DNA from 2 places in the Bradyrhizobium sp. NC92 genome. Region 2 is predicted to be linked to the other one. Evidence: predicted binding sites of a transcription regulator. Region 2 holds the regulator's gene; the other holds the start of a gene.
What was found. The regulator PhoB, encoded in region 2, activates phosphate uptake and scavenging genes when phosphate is short. The targets are predictions, from matches to a motif close to TGTCATNNANCTGTCAT.
Positions count from the first base shown of each region.

Region 1 (8,853 bases), 1.3 Mb from region 2:
TCGACGAGGAGAATGTCAGCGCGGCGTCCCTCCGCGAGCAGGCCGCGATCGGTGAGGCCGGTTGCGCGCGCCGGGCCGGCGGAGACCAGATCCCAGGCCTGAGCCAGCGGCACCACGCCATCGGCGGCCAACCGGAATGCGGCGAGCAGCTGCGCCGGATAGTAATAGTCCGACGCCAGCACCGAGCAGAGCCCTTTGGCGATCATGTCGGCGGCCCTGGTCCAGCCGGTGTGGCTGCCGCCCCGCACGACGTTCGGCGCGCCATAGACGATGGCATCGCCGTGGCTGGCCGCAGCCCGCGCCGTTTCCTCGTTGATCGGAAATTCCGCGATCAAGGCGCCGAGCTCGCGAAATTCCCGGCGCATCGTTGGGCTCGCGTCGTCATGCGAGAGCATCCGCACCTCGGCTGCGCGGGCAAAAGCGGCCAGCCGTGATACCGAAGCCGGCACCTCGGCGGCGCGCGAGACCACACGCTCGACCAGCTTGTCAAAATCCTCGCTCGACAGCCCGGTGCGCTCCACCATGCGGTTGCGCTTGCGCGGCTTGGCCATGTCGGCGACCGTGCCGTCCATGTGATCATTGAAAGCGAACAGGTCGACGCGGCCCTCGCTGAGCCATTGTGCGATCTCGGCCTCGGCATCGAGATTGTAGGTCTCGTGCCGCAGGTGGAAGCGGGTGTCGGCGGCGAATTGCGGGCGCTGCCGCTCGATCGCCTCCATCAGGCCGCGCGCATTGTCGGCGCTGCGCAGGCCCGGCTCCCAGGAGCAGGTCGTGGCGTGAAACACGGTGGTGATGCCATTGCTGATCGCCTGGCGGTCGCTGTCGGCGAGCGCAACGTCGGTCGGAAAGTCGACGCCGGCGCGCGGCATCATCTGCCGCTCGAAGGCATCGCCATGCAGATCGACGATGCCGGGCAGCACCAGCAGGTCACGCGCGTCGAGCGCCAGCCGCGCCCGGCCGCGAGAGGCATCGATCGCTGCAATGTCCGTTCCGGAGACGAGAAGAGAGGTTTCGGCGAGCTCGGCGCCGATCAAGGCCCGGCCGCCTTCGATGAATATGTCTGTCACGCGACCGCGCTTCGTTTGCTGGCAGGGGAATTGGCGAGTGAGCTTGCCCGTGCTTCGTATGTCGAGAGGAAATCTTCAATCCCGAGCTTGCGGAAATCGGGCAGCGTCGCGCGCAATTTGTCGTGATCCCAGTCCCACCAGGCAAGCTTTGCAAGGCGTCCGGCGATCTCCTCCGAGAACCGCCGCCGTACGATACGGGCTGGGTTGCCGGCGACGATGGTGTAGGCCGGCACGTCCTTGGTGACGATCGCGCCGGCGGCGATCACCGCGCCGGTGCCGATGTTGCGGCCCGGCAGCACGATCGCGCCATGGCCGATCCAGACGTCATGGCCGATATGAACGTGATGCTGGCGCCGCCAGTCGAAGAACTCGGAATCGTCGCTCTCACCCTCGAAATAGGCGCTGGAGCGGTAGGTGAAGTGCGCCTGCGTGGCGCGATGCATCGGATGGTTGCCGGGATTGATCCGGATCATCGCCGCGATCGAGCAGAATTTTCCGATGGTGGTGTAAGTGATCTGCGCGTCGTTCACGACATAGGAGTAATCGCCCATCGCCACTTCATGCAGGATGGTGCGGGCGCCGACCTCGGTATAGGCGCCGAGCTTGGTCTCGTGCAGCTTGGCCGAGGGATCGACGGTCGGCTGAACCGAAAGAGCTTTGGCGGCCATGTTGCATCCGAAGTGCGAGGGCGGGGCGTTTTTCTTCGAGCGGCTGGATGACGATGTCATGACAACGAGATGACAGGGGATGACGTGCGTAGGATCGCCGCATCGCAGCGCGTGTGTCACACAAGTGTTAAGCACGGGCGTTAGCGGTTGGCTCCAGCTACTCTGGAGCCCCTGTATGCTGGTGGTTGAAGGCCTGACGTGTCGCTTCGGCGCGAAAGCCGCGGTGGACGACGCTTCGTTTCAAGTTTCCCCCGGTTGCTTCGTCGGTGTGATCGGGCGATCCGGCGCCGGCAAGTCGACATTGCTGCGGACCATCAATCGCCTCGTGACGCCGACCGGGGGACGCATCCTGTTCGACGGCGTCGACGTCACCTTGCTGCGCGGCAAGGAGCTGCGGCAGTGGCGCGCCCGCTCGGCGATGATCTTCCAGCAGTTCAACCTGGTCGGTCGGCTCGACGTGCTCACCAATGTCCTGATGGGCCGTCTCGCCACGATGCCCGCCTGGCGCTCGCTGTCGCAGGCCTGGCCCGAGCAGGACAAGGCGCTGGCGATGTCGGCCCTCGAGCAGTTCGACATCGCTTCGCTCGCTGCCCAGCGGGCCGACCAGCTCTCCGGCGGCCAGCAGCAGCGCGTCGCGATCGCCCGCGCGCTGGTGCAGCAGCCCGACATCATCCTCGCCGACGAGCCGATCGCCTCGCTCGATCCGCGCAACACCAAGATCGTGATGGATGCGCTTTTGCGCATCAACAAGCATTTCGGCATCACGGTGCTCTGCAACCTGCATTCGCTCGATCTGGCCCGCACCTACTGCGACCGCCTGATCGGCATGGCCGCCGGGCGCGTGGTATTCGACGGCGCGCCTGCCGCGCTGACCGATCACGTCGCGCGCGAGCTCTACGATCTCGAAGCTGCCGACGTCGTGGGTGGCCTGCCTGTCCCGGCGCCCGAGGGCGTGCCGGCGCTCGGAACCGCCGCAGCCGCCTAAAGCCGCATCGCACCTGTTCAATTGCCAGTTTGCGTCAACCGACCCCCAACCGATGAAGAGGGCATCATGATCACTCGCAGATTAATCCTGGCCGGCGCCGCTGCGCTCGCTTTCACCGCCTCCGCCTCGGCCGACGACTGGAAGGCCAAGTATCCCGAGCTGACCTTCGCCGTCGTCCCGGCCGAGAACGCGTCGGGCGTCACCGAGCGCTGGGCACCGTTCATGACTTATCTATCGAAAGAACTCGGCGTAAAGGTCACGCTGCGCATCGCCAACGACTATGCCGCGGTGATCGAAGGCCAGCGCGCCGGCAATATCCACATCGCCAGCTACGGCGCGGCCGCGTTCGCGCGTGCCCGCCTGACCGGCGTCAAGTCCGAGGCCTTCGCCAACGACATCAACGCCGACGGCTCGACCGGCTACTATTCGGTGTTCTTCGTCAAGGCAAGCAGCGCCTACAAGAAGATCGACGACCTGAAGGGCAAGAACCTCGGCCTCGTCGACCCGAACTCGACCTCCGGCAACAACGTGCCGCGCTTCGAGCTCGACAAGATGGGCATCCACGATGCCGACGCCTATTTCGGCAAGGTCGTCTTCACCGGCAGCCACGAGAACGCGATGCTGGCGCTGGCGCAGGGCACGGTCGAAGTCGCTGCCAACCAGTGGACCAGCGACGACGATTCCACGCTGGCGCAGATGCTGACCAAAGGGATGCTGAAGAACGCCGACGGCTCGGCGATGAAGAAGGACGATTTCCGCATCATCCACAAATCGGCGCCGATCATCAACGGCCCCTATGCCTACAATTCCGACCTGCCGGAAGACGCCAAGACCGCCATTGCCAAGGCGTTCTTCGACGCGCCGGCCAAGGACAAGGCCGCGTTCGACCGTCTCTCCGACGGCCAGAAGAAGGGCTTTCATCCCGCCACCACCAAGGACTGGGATGGCACGATCGAGCTGATCAAGTTCGTCGACGCACTGCGTAAGAAGAAGGCGTCCTGAGTCTTCGGGACGATGCACCTGAGCCGGGTCCCAAAGACCCGGCTCTTTCTTTGACGGGACCTGTTTCGACCCCATGACGACAGCGGTTTCGATCCTCCCCGAGCAGCAGCTCGCCGCGCTCAACGCTGCCTATCGCCAGGCGGTTTCACGCAGGCGGCTTCGTCTCCTGTTGGGAGCGGGCGTGTTTGCCGCCGCGCTGGCTCTCGCCGCGATCGGCGCCGAAGTGAATTTGCGCACGCTGTTCACCTATTTCGGCAACTTCGTCAGCTATTTCGACCGCATCCTCACGCTCGACAGCGGCCAGCGGGTCTGGACCGATGTCGGCGAGTGGTTCTGGGGCTGGCGCAAATGGCTGAAGATGCTGGGTGAGACGCTGCTGATCTCCTATGTCGGCACGCTGATCGGCGCGACCTTCGCCTTCGCCCTCAATTTCTTCGCGGCCGAGAACACCTCGCCCGCGCCCTGGCTGCGCTTTACCGTGCGGCGCCTGCTCGAATTCGCCCGCACCGTTCCCGGCATCGTCTTCGCGCTGGTCTTCGTCATCGCCTTCGGGCTCGGGCCGATGGCGGGCGTGCTGGCGATTGCGATCCACTCCACCGGCGCGCTCGGAAAACTGTTCTCGGAGATCGTCGAGAATGCCGACATGAAGCCGGTCGAGGGCATCCGCTCGACCGGGGCGAGCTGGTTCTCCTGCATGCGCTTCGCCATCGTGCCGCAGGTCACCGCCGGCTACGCCAGCTACGCGCTACTGCGCTTCGAGATCAATGTCCGCGAAGCCTCCGTCATGGGCTTCGTCGGCGCCGGCGGCATCGGCCAGGAGCTCGTCGTCGCGATCCGCAAGTTCTACTATTCGGACGTCAGCGCCATCCTGCTCACCATCATCGTCACGGTCTTCATCATCGACATCACCACCGGCTGGCTGCGCGGCCGCCTGTTCGGCAAGGAGGCGCGGACGTGACGAGGCCGCAGGAGGTCGATACGCGCGAGATGCGTGCACGCTACCCCGATGTGTTCGATCGGCCGGCCTCGGCGCGGCTCGCGACGCCCGCGATGATCGTCGCGGCGTTCGCGATTCTCATCTACGGCCTCGTCGATCTCGATTTCTCGCCGTCGCGCTTCTTCGCCGGCCTCAGCCAGCTCGGCTGGATTAGCCTGATGATGATCCCGCCGGATCCCGGCTCCTCGCTGCCGGTCTATCTGAAGGCGCTCGGGGAGACGCTCTCGATCGCGCTGCTCGGCACCACGCTGGCAGCGGTGTTCGCGCTGCCGGTGAGCTTGCTGGCCGCGCGCAACATCGTGCCGTCGAACATCCTGCGCTTCCCGGTCCGTCGTTTCCTGGATTCGATCCGCGGCGTCGACACCCTGATCTGGGCGCTGGTGTGGATCAACGTCGTCGGCCTCGGCCCGTTCGCCGGCGTGCTCGCCATCGCGGTGTCGGATTTCGGCGCCTTCGGCAAGCTGTTCTCGGAGGCGATCGAGGGCGCCGACCAGAAGCAGGTCGAAGGCATCCGCGCCTCCGGCGGCAGCGCGCTGCACGAGATCCGCTTCGGCCTGCTGCCGCAGGTGCTGCCCGTGATTGCCGGACAGGTGCTCTATTTCATCGAATCCAACACGCGCTCGGCGACCATCATCGGCATCGTCGGCGCCGGCGGCATCGGCCTCCAGCTCGCCGAGCAGATCCGCGTGCTGGAATGGCAGAAAGTGTCGTTCCTGATCCTGATGATCCTGGTCGCGGTCGCCGCGATCGATTTCATCTCGGGCAAGCTGCGCTTTGCGATCATTGGGCGAAGGGCTGTGGCCTGAGCAAAGGTGCCGTAGGGTGGGCAAAGCGAAGCGTGCCCACCACCTCTGACGATCGAGAAAGATCGTGGGCACGGCGCAAGGGCGCCTTTGCCCACCCTACAGGTCCGGTGTCGTGGAGAGAGCTACGACTCCACCAAAAACTCCACCCGCTCTGCCGCAAACCGCGAGTGCTTGGTCACCAGCGGCCTACCCGTGAGATCGTGGTCGGTGGCGTCCACCACCAGGATCGGCCGCCCCAGCGCTAGATCGAGACGTGCCGCATCGGTCGCGTCGACGATGCCCGCGGTGATTCGGGTTGCGCCGCGGCGATAGTCGCGGACGCCGAAATGCTCCAGCAGCTTCGTCATCGAGCGCGTCGCCGCGAACACGGCGCCGGCACCCGGGAACAGGTCCGCCGACAGCCAGGTCGTGGAAACGCAAATCGGCGTACGGTCGGCAAGGCGGATCGCCTCGATCCGCACCAGGGGCGCGCCGGTCTTTAGTCCCAGCTCCCGCGCGAGCTCGCGCGTCGCGACGTCATCGGTCGCCTCGATCAGCCGGCCATGCGGCTCGCGGCCATCCGCGCCGACGATCTCGGAGAAGCGCGTGCGCGAGCGCAAGGGATAAGCGAGCTTCTGTGCCTCGACATAGGTTCCGCTGCCGCGCTCCGCGCGCACCAGGCCGCGCTCGGCAAGTGCCGCGAGCGCGCGCCGTACGGTGTGGCGGTTGACGCGATAGGTTTCGGCGATCTCCATCTCGCCCGGCAATTTGTCGCCGGCCGCAAAGCGGCCGTCGGCGATGCCGCGCTCGATGCCGTCGGCAACGAGGCGCCATAGCGCGACGCCCGACGAGGCTGTGTCCTGCATGCTCATGTCGCGGGAAACCTACTCCAGAAATCACAGCATTGTCACGAAACAGTCATGGCGCGTCCTTATGAAGTTGTCTATTATCATAGACAACTTCGATGCGGCAAGTTCTGTCAAAAGGTTCGGTGGACCAGGTGACCCAGCACAACAATCAGCAAGCCCAGCGCAAGGCCGCAATGGCGGTGCTGGCGCACGCGGAGGCGGGCGAGATCGCCGCTCGCCTCCGCAACTTGGCCTCGGACCGGGCCTTGCCGGACCATCAGGACCTGCGCACGCCGGAGAACGGCCTCGTCATGCTGCGCGGGCGGGTCGGCGGCGACGGCGCGCCGTTCAATCTCGGCGAAGCCACGGTGTCGCGCGCCGCGGTGCGGCTTGCGAGCGGCGAGGTCGGGTTCGGCTACACGCTCGGCCGCGACGGTGAGAAGGCGCGGCTGATCGCGCTCTGCGATGCGCTGGTGCAGTCCCGCGATTTCGGCGGAGCGGTGGAGCGCGACGTTATCGCGCCGTTGCGCGAGCAGCTTATGGTCAGGCGCAAGCAGGCGGCGGAAGCGACCGCCGCGACGAAGGTTGATTTCTACACCATGGTGCGCGGTGAGGGGTGAGATCATGACCACGATTGCGGAACTGCCGCCGGGTTTCGCCGACAAGGTGCTGTCGGCGCAATCGACCTTTCGCTCGGTCATGGACGCCATGGCGCGGCCGGGCTCGGTTCAGCGCATCGTGCCGGTGGCGGGGGCGCCTGATACGATGATGCGCGGCACCGCCGCGATCGCGCTGACGCTGTTCGACCACGACACGCCGCTCTGGCTCGATGCGCGGATGGCGGAGAGCGCGGACGTGACGAAGTGGCTCAAGTTCCACACCGGCGCGCCGGTCGTGCAGGATTCGTCAATCGCCTCGTTCGCGCTAATCGGCGACGGCGGTGCGCTGCCTTCGCTCGAGCGCTTCGCGCTCGGCACGAGCGAGTATCCGGACCGTTCGACGACCGTGATCATCCAGGTCGACAGCCTCGCCTCCGGCCGGAGCTTCGAGCTGCGTGGCCCCGGCATCGATGGGGTCGCCACGCTGCGGGCGTCGATCAAGCCTTTCGACCTGTTCGAGCGCCTGCATATGAACGAAGCGCTGTTTCCGCGCGGTATCGATGTGGTGCTGGTCGCCGATGACGCCGTGGTCGCGATCCCCCGCACCACGCGCGTCGTGAGCAAGGGAAGCTAGAAGCATGTATGTCGCAGTCAAAGGCGGCGAACGCGCCATCGAGAACGCCCATCGCTTGCTCGCGCATAAGCGGCGTGGCGACGAAAGCGTTGCGGAAATCGCTCTCGACCAGATCTCGGAGCAGCTCGGCCTTGCCGTCGATCGCGTCATGAGCGAAGGCTCGCTCTATGACCGCGAGCTCGCGGCGCTTGCGATCAAGCAGGCGCGCGGCGATTTGATCGAGGCGATCTTCCTGGTTCGCGCCTTCCGCGCCACGCTGCCGCGTTTCGGTGCCAGCGAGCCAGTCGACACCGGCGCGATGCGGGTGCAGCGGCGGGTGTCGGCGACCTTCAAGGACATCCCCGGCGGCCAGATCCTGGGGCCGACCTTCGACTACACGCACCGCCTGCTCGACCCTTCGCTCGCTGAGGGCTTCGTGCCGGAGACGCCGGCCGCGGCCGAAGCTTCGACCGCGCCGACCCCGCGCGTGACCGACATTCTAGGCCGCGACGGGCTGATCGAATCATCGCCGGAAGCCGAGGACGGCGCCAGCGTCGGCGATCTCACCCGCGAGCCGCTGAATTTCCCCGCGGATCGCGATTTGCGCCTGCAGAACCTCGCGCGCGGTGACGAAGGCTTTCTGCTCGCGATGGGCTATTCGACCCAGCGCGGCTACGGCCGCAACCACCCCTTTGTCGGCGAGATCCGCTTCGGTGAGGTCGAGGTCGACTTTGTCGCGGAAGACGTCGGCTTCGCCGTGCCGCTCGGCGCGATCGAGCTCACCGAGTGCCAGATGGTCAACCAGTTCAAGGGCTCCGCGACCGAGGCGCCGTGCTTCACCCGCGGCTATGGCCTCGCCTTCGGCCAGAGCGAGCGCAAGACCATGTCGATGGCGCTGGTCGATCGCGCGCTGCGCGCGCGTGAGCTCGGCGAGGAGGCGCTTGCCCCCGCGCAGGACGAAGAGTTCGTGTTGTCGCATTCGGACAATGTCCAGGCAACCGGCTTCGTCGAGCACCTGAAGCTGCCGCATTATGTCGATTTCCAGTCCGAACTCGGCCTCTTGCGCAAGCTGCGCCAAGAGTTCTCTAAAGCGTTCGCCGATGCCAACACGCCCGATGCCATGAAGGAGGCCGCGGAATGAACGCGCCCGCCTACAACTTTGCCTATCTCGACGAGCAGACCAAGCGCATGATCCGCCGCGCGATCCTGAAGGCGATCGCGATCCCCGGCTATCAGGTGCCGTTCGCCAGCCGCGAAATGCCGATGCCCTACGGCTGGGGCACCGGCGG
Region 1 is NZ_CP104171.1:961,653-970,505, forward strand. Features, by position in the region: gene N2602_RS04480 (alpha-D-ribose 1-methylphosphonate 5-triphosphate diphosphatase) at 1-1,067, opposite strand, end outside; gene N2602_RS04485 (chloramphenicol acetyltransferase) at 1,064-1,735, opposite strand; gene phnC (phosphonate ABC transporter ATP-binding protein) at 1,911-2,720, shown strand; gene phnD (phosphonate ABC transporter substrate-binding protein) at 2,787-3,722, shown strand; gene phnE (phosphonate ABC transporter, permease protein PhnE) at 3,796-4,680, shown strand; gene phnE (phosphonate ABC transporter, permease protein PhnE) at 4,677-5,525, shown strand; gene phnF (phosphonate metabolism transcriptional regulator PhnF) at 5,648-6,376, opposite strand; gene phnG (phosphonate C-P lyase system protein PhnG) at 6,496-6,972, shown strand; gene phnH (phosphonate C-P lyase system protein PhnH) at 6,977-7,585, shown strand; gene N2602_RS04525 (carbon-phosphorus lyase complex subunit PhnI) at 7,590-8,705, shown strand; gene N2602_RS04530 (alpha-D-ribose 1-methylphosphonate 5-phosphate C-P-lyase PhnJ) at 8,702-8,853, shown strand, end outside.
Region 1: a site for PhoB is predicted at 6,410-6,426, ahead of phnF (phosphonate metabolism transcriptional regulator PhnF). Genes of this name have one in related genera too.

Region 2 (8,853 bases):
GATCCTGTTCGACGAGCCTTGCTCGGCGCTCGACCCGATCTCGACCGCCAAGGTCGAGGAACTGATCCAGGAATTGTCCGAGAACTACACGATCGCGATCGTCACCCACAACATGCAGCAGGCGGCGCGCGTCTCCGACAAGACCGCCTTCATGTATCTCGGCGAGCTGATCGAGTTCGACGACACCAGCAAGATCTTCACGTCGCCGAGCGATCGGCGCACGCAGGATTACATCACCGGCCGGTTCGGCTGAGGAGACGGAATATGGGTTCTGAACATACCGTAAAGGCCTTCGACAGCGATCTTCAGGAGCTCACTCGCCTGGTCGCCGAGATGGGCGGCATCGCCGAGCGCATGATCGTCGATTCCGTCGACGCGCTGATCCGCCGCGACGTGGCACTCGGCCAGCGCGTCGTCACCACCGACGCCGATCTCGACGCGCTGCAGAAGCGCATCGAGGAGCGCGCCGTGCTCACCATCGCCCGCCGCCAGCCAATGGCCGTCGACCTGCGCGAGATCGTCGGCGCCATGCGCGTTGCGACCGATCTCGAGCGCATCGGCGATCTCGCCAAGAACATGGGCAAGCGCGTCGCGGCGCTGGAGACGGATTTCCATCCGCTCAAGCTGTTCCGCGGCCTGGAGCACATGACAGACCTCGTGCAGCAGCAGGTCAAGAGCGTGCTCGACGCCTATGCCGCGCACGATTTGCCGGCGGCGATGGCGGTGTGGAAGGGCGACGAGGAAGTCGACGCCATCTGCACCTCGCTGTTCCGCGAGCTCCTCACCTATATGATGGAGGATCCGCGCAATATCTCGTTCTGCATCCACCTGATGTTCTGTGCCAAGAACATCGAGCGGATCGGCGACCACGCCACCAACATCGCCGAGACCGTGTTCTACATGATCGAGGGCCAGGCGATCACCGACAAGCGGCCGAAGGGCGACATGACGACCTTCGCCACGACGGTGCCGAATACCTAAGGAGCGACGACAACATGGGCGCACGCATTATGGTGGTAGAGGACGAGGAAGCTCTCACCGAGCTTCTCCGCTACAACCTCGAAGGCGACGGCTATGACGTCGAGACGGTGATGCGCGGCGACGACGCCGACACCCGCCTCAAGGAGCACATTCCCGATCTGATCGTGCTCGACTGGATGCTGCCGGGCCTGTCGGGCATCGAGCTGTGCCGGCGGCTTCGGACCCGTCCCGAGACCAAGCAGCTGCCGATCATCATGCTCACCGCGCGCGGCGAGGAGAGCGAGCGGGTACGGGGCCTCGCAACCGGCGCCGACGATTACATCGTCAAGCCGTTCTCGGTGCCGGAGCTGCTCGCGCGCGTGAAGGGTCTGCTCAGGCGCGCCAGCCCCGAGCGGCTCGCCACCGTGCTCGCCTATGGCGACATCGAGCTCGACCGCGACAAGCGCCGCGTGGCGCGCTCGGGCCGGCCGATCGATCTCGGCCCGACCGAATATCGCCTGCTGGAGTTCTTCCTGGAGCATCCCGGCCGCGTGTTCTCGCGCGAGCAGCTGCTCGATAGCGTCTGGGGCCGCGACATCTATATCGATGAGCGTACCGTCGACGTCCATATCGGCCGCCTGCGCAAGCTGCTCAATCTCGGCCGCGAGCAGGACCCGATCCGCACCGTCCGCGGCGCCGGCTACGCGCTGGATGATCGCTTCGCGAAGGCCGAGCAGACGTAAGATCTGCGAGCTGTTGGTGTGGTGAGCTGCGGCTACACCCTCAACCGTCATCCCGGGGCGCGCCCAGCGCGAGCCCGGGATCTCAGCGCGAGCGCTTGCGCTCGTCGCGATCAACCCAAGGACTTTGTTTGGCGAAGACCCGGCGTGACCATCTCGCGCAGCAATTGCGCCCTGTGGTTATGGATCCCCGCCTTCGCGGGATGGCACCGAGTGAGTTCAGCCGTCATCGTGTGACGGCTGCCGTATGTGCAGCCAACTAATTCCGCAAGCTCAGCGCGTGCTCGGCTTCGCCGGTGCGCGACGGCGGTCCGCTGCGGGCTGATAGGCCACGCGCGAATGCTGGGCGCAATAGGGCAGGCCGGAGAGCGCCTTGCCGCCGCAGAAGAAGAAATCCGGGCTCGAGGGATCGCCGACCGGCCAGTGGCAGGTCGCCTCGTTCAATTCCAGCAGCGACAGGCGCTGGCTCATCGGCACCACGTTGTCGTAGGTAACCGGCTCGGCTTCCACCTCGACCTCGAAGGCCTGCGCCAGCGCGGTGTTGCCGCGCGCAACGGGTCGCGTCACGCGCATCATGTGCTGCGCGGGCCGTGCCTTGCGCGGCCGCGGTGCTGCCGATGAAGGGCTCTTGGCGCGGCCGGACAGGCCGAGCCGGTGCACCTTGCCGATCACGGCATTGCGGGTCACATTGCCGAGCTCCGCCGCGATCTGGCTGGCCGAAAGTCCGGCCTCCCAGAGCTTCTTCAGCTGCTCGACGCGATCATCGGACCAGGTCAAAACCGTCATTGCACCCTTTCCCTCGCAGCGCGCCTGCCATCCTGGAGCCTTCGCCGCGATTGCCTAAAGCCTTGAAAAACCCGTGCCGCCAGAATCCCTTAAGGCTCGCCGGGCGCGCTCAAGACGCCCGAACGTTTACGCCGGTACATGAGGACTTTTGGGATCAGAACTGCTGCACGAGATGTCGTATCTGACAGTCCAAACGCTACAATATGGCGTGACTCCCGCGCAAGAGTCCGCCGACTCGCTTCCACATGTTCCGTGGTGAAAAACCCGCAAAATCGGCACCGCAAGACTACGGATTCAGCGTTTCGCGAGGCTTTCCGGGCGGCATTGACACCCGTCTTTCCAGGCATAAGATAGTGCCACGTGCCGCCCTTAAAAGGCGGCACGTTTCGTTTTCCGGGGCCGGTCAATGGTGCGTTGCGCAATGCGTGCCTCACACCGTCCGCAACATTCAAGTGACGTCATGACTAACAGCGCCGCGCCGCATTTGCTCCCCGTCTTCGCCAGGGCCGACCTCGGTTTCGAGCGCGGCGAAGGCTGCTGGCTGATCGCGACCAATGGTGATCGCTATCTCGATTTCACCTCGGGCGTGGCGGTGAATGCGCTCGGCCACGTTCATCCCGCGCTGGTCAAGGCGTTGCAGGAGCAGGCGACGAAGCTCTGGCACATGTCGAACCTGTTCCAGAGCCCCGATGGCGAGAAGCTCGCAAGCCGCCTCTGCAATGAGAGCTTCGCGGACTTCGTATTCTTCTGCAATTCCGGCGCCGAGGCGCTGGAAGGTGTGGTCAAGCTCGTCCGCCATCATCACTTCTCCAAGGGCCATCCGGAGCGTTATCGCATCATCACCTTCGAAGGCGCCTTCCATGGCCGCACGCTGGCGACGCTCGCCGCCACCGGGTCTGCGAAATATCTCGAGGGCTTCGGTCCGCCGATGGACGGCTTCGATCAGGTGCCGCACGGTGACCTCGACGCCGTGAAGAAGGCGATCGGCCCGCACACCGCCGGCATTCTCATCGAGCCGATCCAGGGCGAGGGTGGCGTTCGTGCTGCGCCTCACGCCTTCCTGAAGGTGTTGCGCGAGCTCTGCAACGAGCGCGGCCTGTTGCTCGCCTTCGACGAGGTGCAGACCGGCATGGGCCGCACCGGCGAACTCTTTGCCTACAAGCGCACCGGCGTCACACCGGACGTGATGTCGCTCGCCAAGGCGCTCGGCGGCGGCTTCCCGATCGGCGCGGTGCTGGCGACCGCGGATGCTGCCGCCGGCATGGGGCCCGGCTCGCACGGCTCGACCTTCGGCGGCAATCCGCTCGCGATCTCGGCTGCGAACGCCGTGCTCGACGTCATGCTCAAGCCCGGCTTCTTCGACCACGTGCAGAAGATGTCGCTGCTGCTCAAGCAGAAGCTCGCCTCCGTGATCGACCGTCATCCCGATGTCGTCTGCGAGGTGCGCGGCGAGGGCCTCCTGATCGGCATCAAGGCCGTGGTGCCGTCGGGCGATCTCGTCGCGGCGCTGCGCTCCGAAAAGCTGCTCACCGTCGGGGCCGGCGACAATGTCGTGCGCTTCCTGCCGCCCTTGATCGTCACCGAAGCGGAGATCGAGGACAGCGTCGGCCGGCTCGAACGCGCCTGCACGGCGATCTCCTCCAGTCAGACCAAGCGGGCGGCAAGCTGATGAGCACGACGCCCAACAAAGCTCCAAAGCACTTCCTGGACATCAACGAGCTGCCGCTGTCGGAGCTCAAGAGCATGCTCGCCGCCTCTTCCGCCATGAAGGCGAAGCAGAAGGCGCAGCAGCCGGTCAGGCCGCTCGAAGGCAAGACGCTGGCGATGATTTTCGAGCGTCCCTCCACCCGCACCCGCGTCTCGTTCGACGTCGGCATGCGTCAGCTCGGCGGCGAGGCGATCATGCTCACCGGCGCCGAGATGCAGCTCGGCCGCGGCGAGACCATCGCCGACACCGCGCGGGTGCTGTCGCGCTATGTCGACGCCATCATGATCCGCATCCTCAATCACGATGCGCTGCTGGAGCTTGCGGCCAACGCCACCGTGCCCGTCATCAACGGCCTGACGCGGCGTTCGCACCCCTGCCAGGTGATGGCCGACCTCATGACCTATGAGGAGCATCGCGGCCCGATCGAGGGCAAGACGGTGGCCTGGACCGGCGACGACAACAACGTGCTGGCGTCCTGGGCCCATGCCGCCGAGCGCTTCAAGTTCCAGCTCAATGTCGCAACGCCGCCGGAGCTTGCACCGAAAAAGGTCATGCGGGACTGGATCAAGGCGACGGGGGCGCCGATCGTGCTCGGTACCGATCCCGAGGCCGCGGTGCGCGGCGCCGATTGCGTCGTCACCGACACCTGGGTGTCGATGGGCGACAAGGAGGGCGAGCACCGTCACAACGTGCTCAAGCCCTACCAGGTCAATGCGAAGCTGATGTCGCTGGCCAAGGCGGATGCATTGTTCATGCACTGCCTGCCGGCCCATCGCGGCGAGGAGGTCACGGATGAAGTGATCGACGGCCCGCAATCGGTCGTGTTCGATGAGGCCGAAAACCGCCTGCACGCGCAGAAGGGAATTCTGGCCTGGTGCTTCGACGCGGTGAAGTAGCCTTTCTGAAGCCCGGATGGAGCGCAGCGAAATCCGGGGTTCTCAGCGTGCGGAACGATCTCCCCGGATTACGCTGCGCTCCATCCGGGCTGCGCGGCCCGTCGTTCTGAGGACGACGGAATGCGGCCGTTCCCCTTCCATTTCCGCCCACCGACCCCAGATAATGCGCCATGGTTTTCCAATCTCCTGACATGAATACCGGGCCTGAAGGCCCGGTTCGCGCGCCATCATCGGTTCCGGTCGATGACGCCGTGCTGCCTTACGAGGTCGACGCGCTCGACGTGCGCGGGCGCCTGGTGCGGCTTGGCCCTGCGCTCGACGACATCCTCACCAAGCACGATTATCCCGCGCCGGTCGGCAAGCTGCTCGGCGAGGCCATCGTGCTGACCACGCTGCTCGGCTCGGCGCTCAAATTCGAAGGCCGCTTCATTCTTCAGGCCCAGACCGATGGCCCGGTGTCGTTCCTGGTGGTCGACTACAAGGCCCCGGACCGTCTGCGCGCCTATGCGCGGTTTGATGCCTCGCGCCTGGGCACGGCAAAAGATTCCGGCACGCTGCTCGGTCGCGGCCATCTCGCCATGACCATCGACCAGGGCGCCGACATGAGCCGCTACCAGGGCCTGGTTGCGCTCGATGGCGGCAGCCTGGAAGATGCTGCTCATGAATATTTCCTGCGCTCCGAGCAGATCCCGACGCGTGTGCGACTCGCGGTCGGCGAGGAGTGGCGCTCGAGCGACGGCGGCAAGCATCGCTGGCGCGCCGGCGGCATGCTGATGCAGTTTCTGCCGAAGGCGCCGGAGCGCGCGCGGCAGGCGGACTTGCATCCCGGCGATGCTCCCGACGGCACCGAGGTGCACAGCGTCACCGAGGACGATGCCTGGGTCGAGGCGCGCTCGCTGATCGAAACCGTCGAAGACGTCGAGCTGATCGATCCCGAGCTCTCCGGCGAGCGGCTGCTCTACCGCCTCTTCCACGAGCGCGGCGTGCGCGTGTTCAATCCGCAGGTGCTCGAGGCGCGGTGCTCCTGCTCGCGCGATGCGGTCGCCGCGATGCTCAAGAGCTTCTCGCCCGACGACCGCGCCGCCATGGTCAAGGACGACAAGGTCGTCGTCACCTGCGAGTTCTGCTCGTCGGTGTACCAGTTCACGCCGCACGAGGCAGGCGCGGAGGACGCGTAGCGTCGCCTTCGTCATTGCGAGCGCAGCGAAGCAATCCAGAGCCTTTCCGCGGTGGCAGTCTGGATTGCTTCGCTGCGCTCGCAATGACGAGGCTGGAGAGGCTATTCGCCAAGCGCTCGGGCATCGTAGGGTGGGTTAGCGTAGCGTAACCCACCTCTTCTGGTTCTGCGGATACAAACAATGGTGGGTTACGCCTTCGGCTAACCCACCCTACGGCACCGAAGTCCGCCCCCTAGTTCAACACCCGCTTGTTGTCCGGGCTGTCGAGCGAAAACGTGGGCACGTCGATCTCGAAGCGCTCGCCGGTTTCGCTGACCATCTGGTAGCGGCCGGTCATGAAGCCGGAGGCGGTCGAGAGCGGCACGCCGGAGGTGTATTCGAAGCGCTCGCCGGGGGCGAGGATCGGCTGCTCGCCGACCACGCCCTCGCCCTTCACCTCCTGCTGGCGGCCGGAGGCATCGGTGATGATCCAGTGCCGCGTCTTGAGCTGCACGGTCTCCTCGCCCGAATTGGTGATGACGATGGTGTAGGACCAGAAGTAGCGCGAGCGGTCGGCCGACGATTGCTCCGGAACAAAGTTCGGCTCGACGGTCACTTCGATCTGGCGGGTCACGGCGCGGTACATGGCTGCCATCATAGCGAAATCCGCCCCGGGAACCAAACCCCTACGGGCGGCCTTGGCGACATCGTCCCGCCAGAATTGGAGGAAAAGCACACCACCTAGGGAGACACCCTTATGTGATCCGGGCGCTTTGCGAGACGACAGCCGGACCATTACACTGCTTCAACGTCGCGATTTGCGGAACGGTTTCCAGGCCCCGATGACCATTGCCGACCGAGTGACGGGATCGACCATCGCAGGAACCGCGGGCGCCAAGCCGCGCGCCGCTGCGCCAGCCATCACGCTGCCCGCCATCGGCGAGCGCGAGCTCCGGCTCGATCTGTTCCGCGGACTCGCGCTATGGCTGATCTTCATCGACCATCTGCCGCCGAGTCTGCTGACCTGGTTCACGATCCGCAATTACGGCCTCAGCGACGCCACCGAGATCTTCATCTTCATCTCCGGCTACACCGCTGCCTTCGTCTATGGCCGGGCCATGCTGGAGAGCGGCGTTCTCATCGCCACCGCGCGCATCCTGCGCCGGGTCTGGCAGATCTACGTCGCCCACGTCTTCCTGTTCACGATCTTTCTCGCCGAGATCTCCTATGTGGCGACCAGGTTCGAGAACCCGCTCTACACCGAAGAGATGGGCATCATGGACTTCCTCAAGCAGCCCGACGTCACCATCGTGCAGGCGCTGCTGCTACGCTTCCGTCCCGTCAACATGGACGTGCTGCCGCTCTACATCGTGCTGATGCTGGCGCTGCCTCTGATCCTGTGGTCGATGAAATGGCGGCCGGACGTCACGCTCGGGCTTTCGGTCCTGCTCTACGCGGTGACCTGGGAGTACGATCTCTATCTCTCGGCTTATCCGAACGGGTTCTGGGCCTTCAATCCCTTCGCCTGGCAATTGCTGTTCGTGTTCGGTGCATGGTGCGCGCTCGGAGGTGCGCGTCGCATGTCGCGCATCCTGGCCTCGCCCGTGACGATGTGGATCTCGATCGCCTATCTCGTCGCGGCGTTCTACGTGACGCTGACCTGGTACGTGCCGCAGCTGTCCCAGTTCATGCCGAAGCGGATCGAGCAGTGGATGTATCCGATCGACAAGACCGACCTCGACGTGCTGCGCTTCACGCATTTCCTGGCGCTGGCCGCGCTCACCGTGCGTTTCCTGCCCCGGGATTGGCCGGGCTTGAAATCGCGCTGGCTGCGACCATTGATTCTATGTGGCCAGCATTCGCTCGAGATCTTCTGCCTTGGCGTCTTCCTGGCCTTTGCCGGCCATTTCGTCCTCGCCGAAGTCTCCGGCGGGCCGGCCATGCATGCGTTGATTAGCCTCTCCGGAATCCTGATCATGTGGGGGGTTGCCTGGGTCATTTCGTGGTACAAGCGTGTGGCTGACAAGAGCGGTGCGAAAACCAAAAACGCCGTCGGCAACGCCGATCTGGCGGGAGGGGGCTGATGAAGGCGAAGGTTCTCCTGAGCCTGATCCTGCTATGCGGTAGCCTCGCCGCGCCCACGGCGCGCGCGGGCGATGCCGCGTCTGCCGCGTCCCCTGTGCCTGCGGCCTGCGAATTGCCGTCCTATCTGCTGACCAGCGAAAGCCAGCTGCCCAAGGTCGCCGAGGCGGTCAAGGCCGGCAAGCCGCTCGATATCCTGGTCATCGGCAGCCGCTCGACCACGATTCCTTCCTCGGAGGGCAGCTCCTATCCGGCGCGCATGGAGGCGATCCTCAAGGAGAAGCTGCCGCCGTCCGAGGTGGTGCACGTCTCCGTAGAAATACAGAGCAAGAAAACGGCAGAGGAGACCGCGTCCAGCTTCGTTAAGCTGATGGAAGCAAAAACGCCTACTTTGGTCATCTGGCAGACCGGGACCGTGGATGCTATCCGATCCATCGATCCCGACGAATTTCGTGGCGCGGTGACCGACGGGGTTGTTGCGCTGCAAAAGGCAGGGGCTGACGTCGTCTTGATGAATTTGCAAT
Region 2 is NZ_CP104171.1:8,058,691-8,067,543, reverse strand. Features, by position in the region: gene pstB (phosphate ABC transporter ATP-binding protein PstB) at 1-253, shown strand, start outside; gene phoU (phosphate signaling complex protein PhoU) at 265-981, shown strand; gene phoB (phosphate regulon transcriptional regulator PhoB) at 996-1,703, shown strand; gene N2602_RS37500 (GcrA family cell cycle regulator) at 1,974-2,486, opposite strand; gene N2602_RS37495 (aspartate aminotransferase family protein) at 2,947-4,155, shown strand; gene argF (ornithine carbamoyltransferase) at 4,155-5,090, shown strand; gene N2602_RS37485 (Hsp33 family molecular chaperone) at 5,261-6,268, shown strand; gene apaG (Co2+/Mg2+ efflux protein ApaG) at 6,501-6,893, opposite strand; gene N2602_RS37475 (OpgC domain-containing protein) at 7,090-8,331, shown strand; gene N2602_RS37470 (SGNH/GDSL hydrolase family protein) at 8,331-8,853, shown strand, end outside.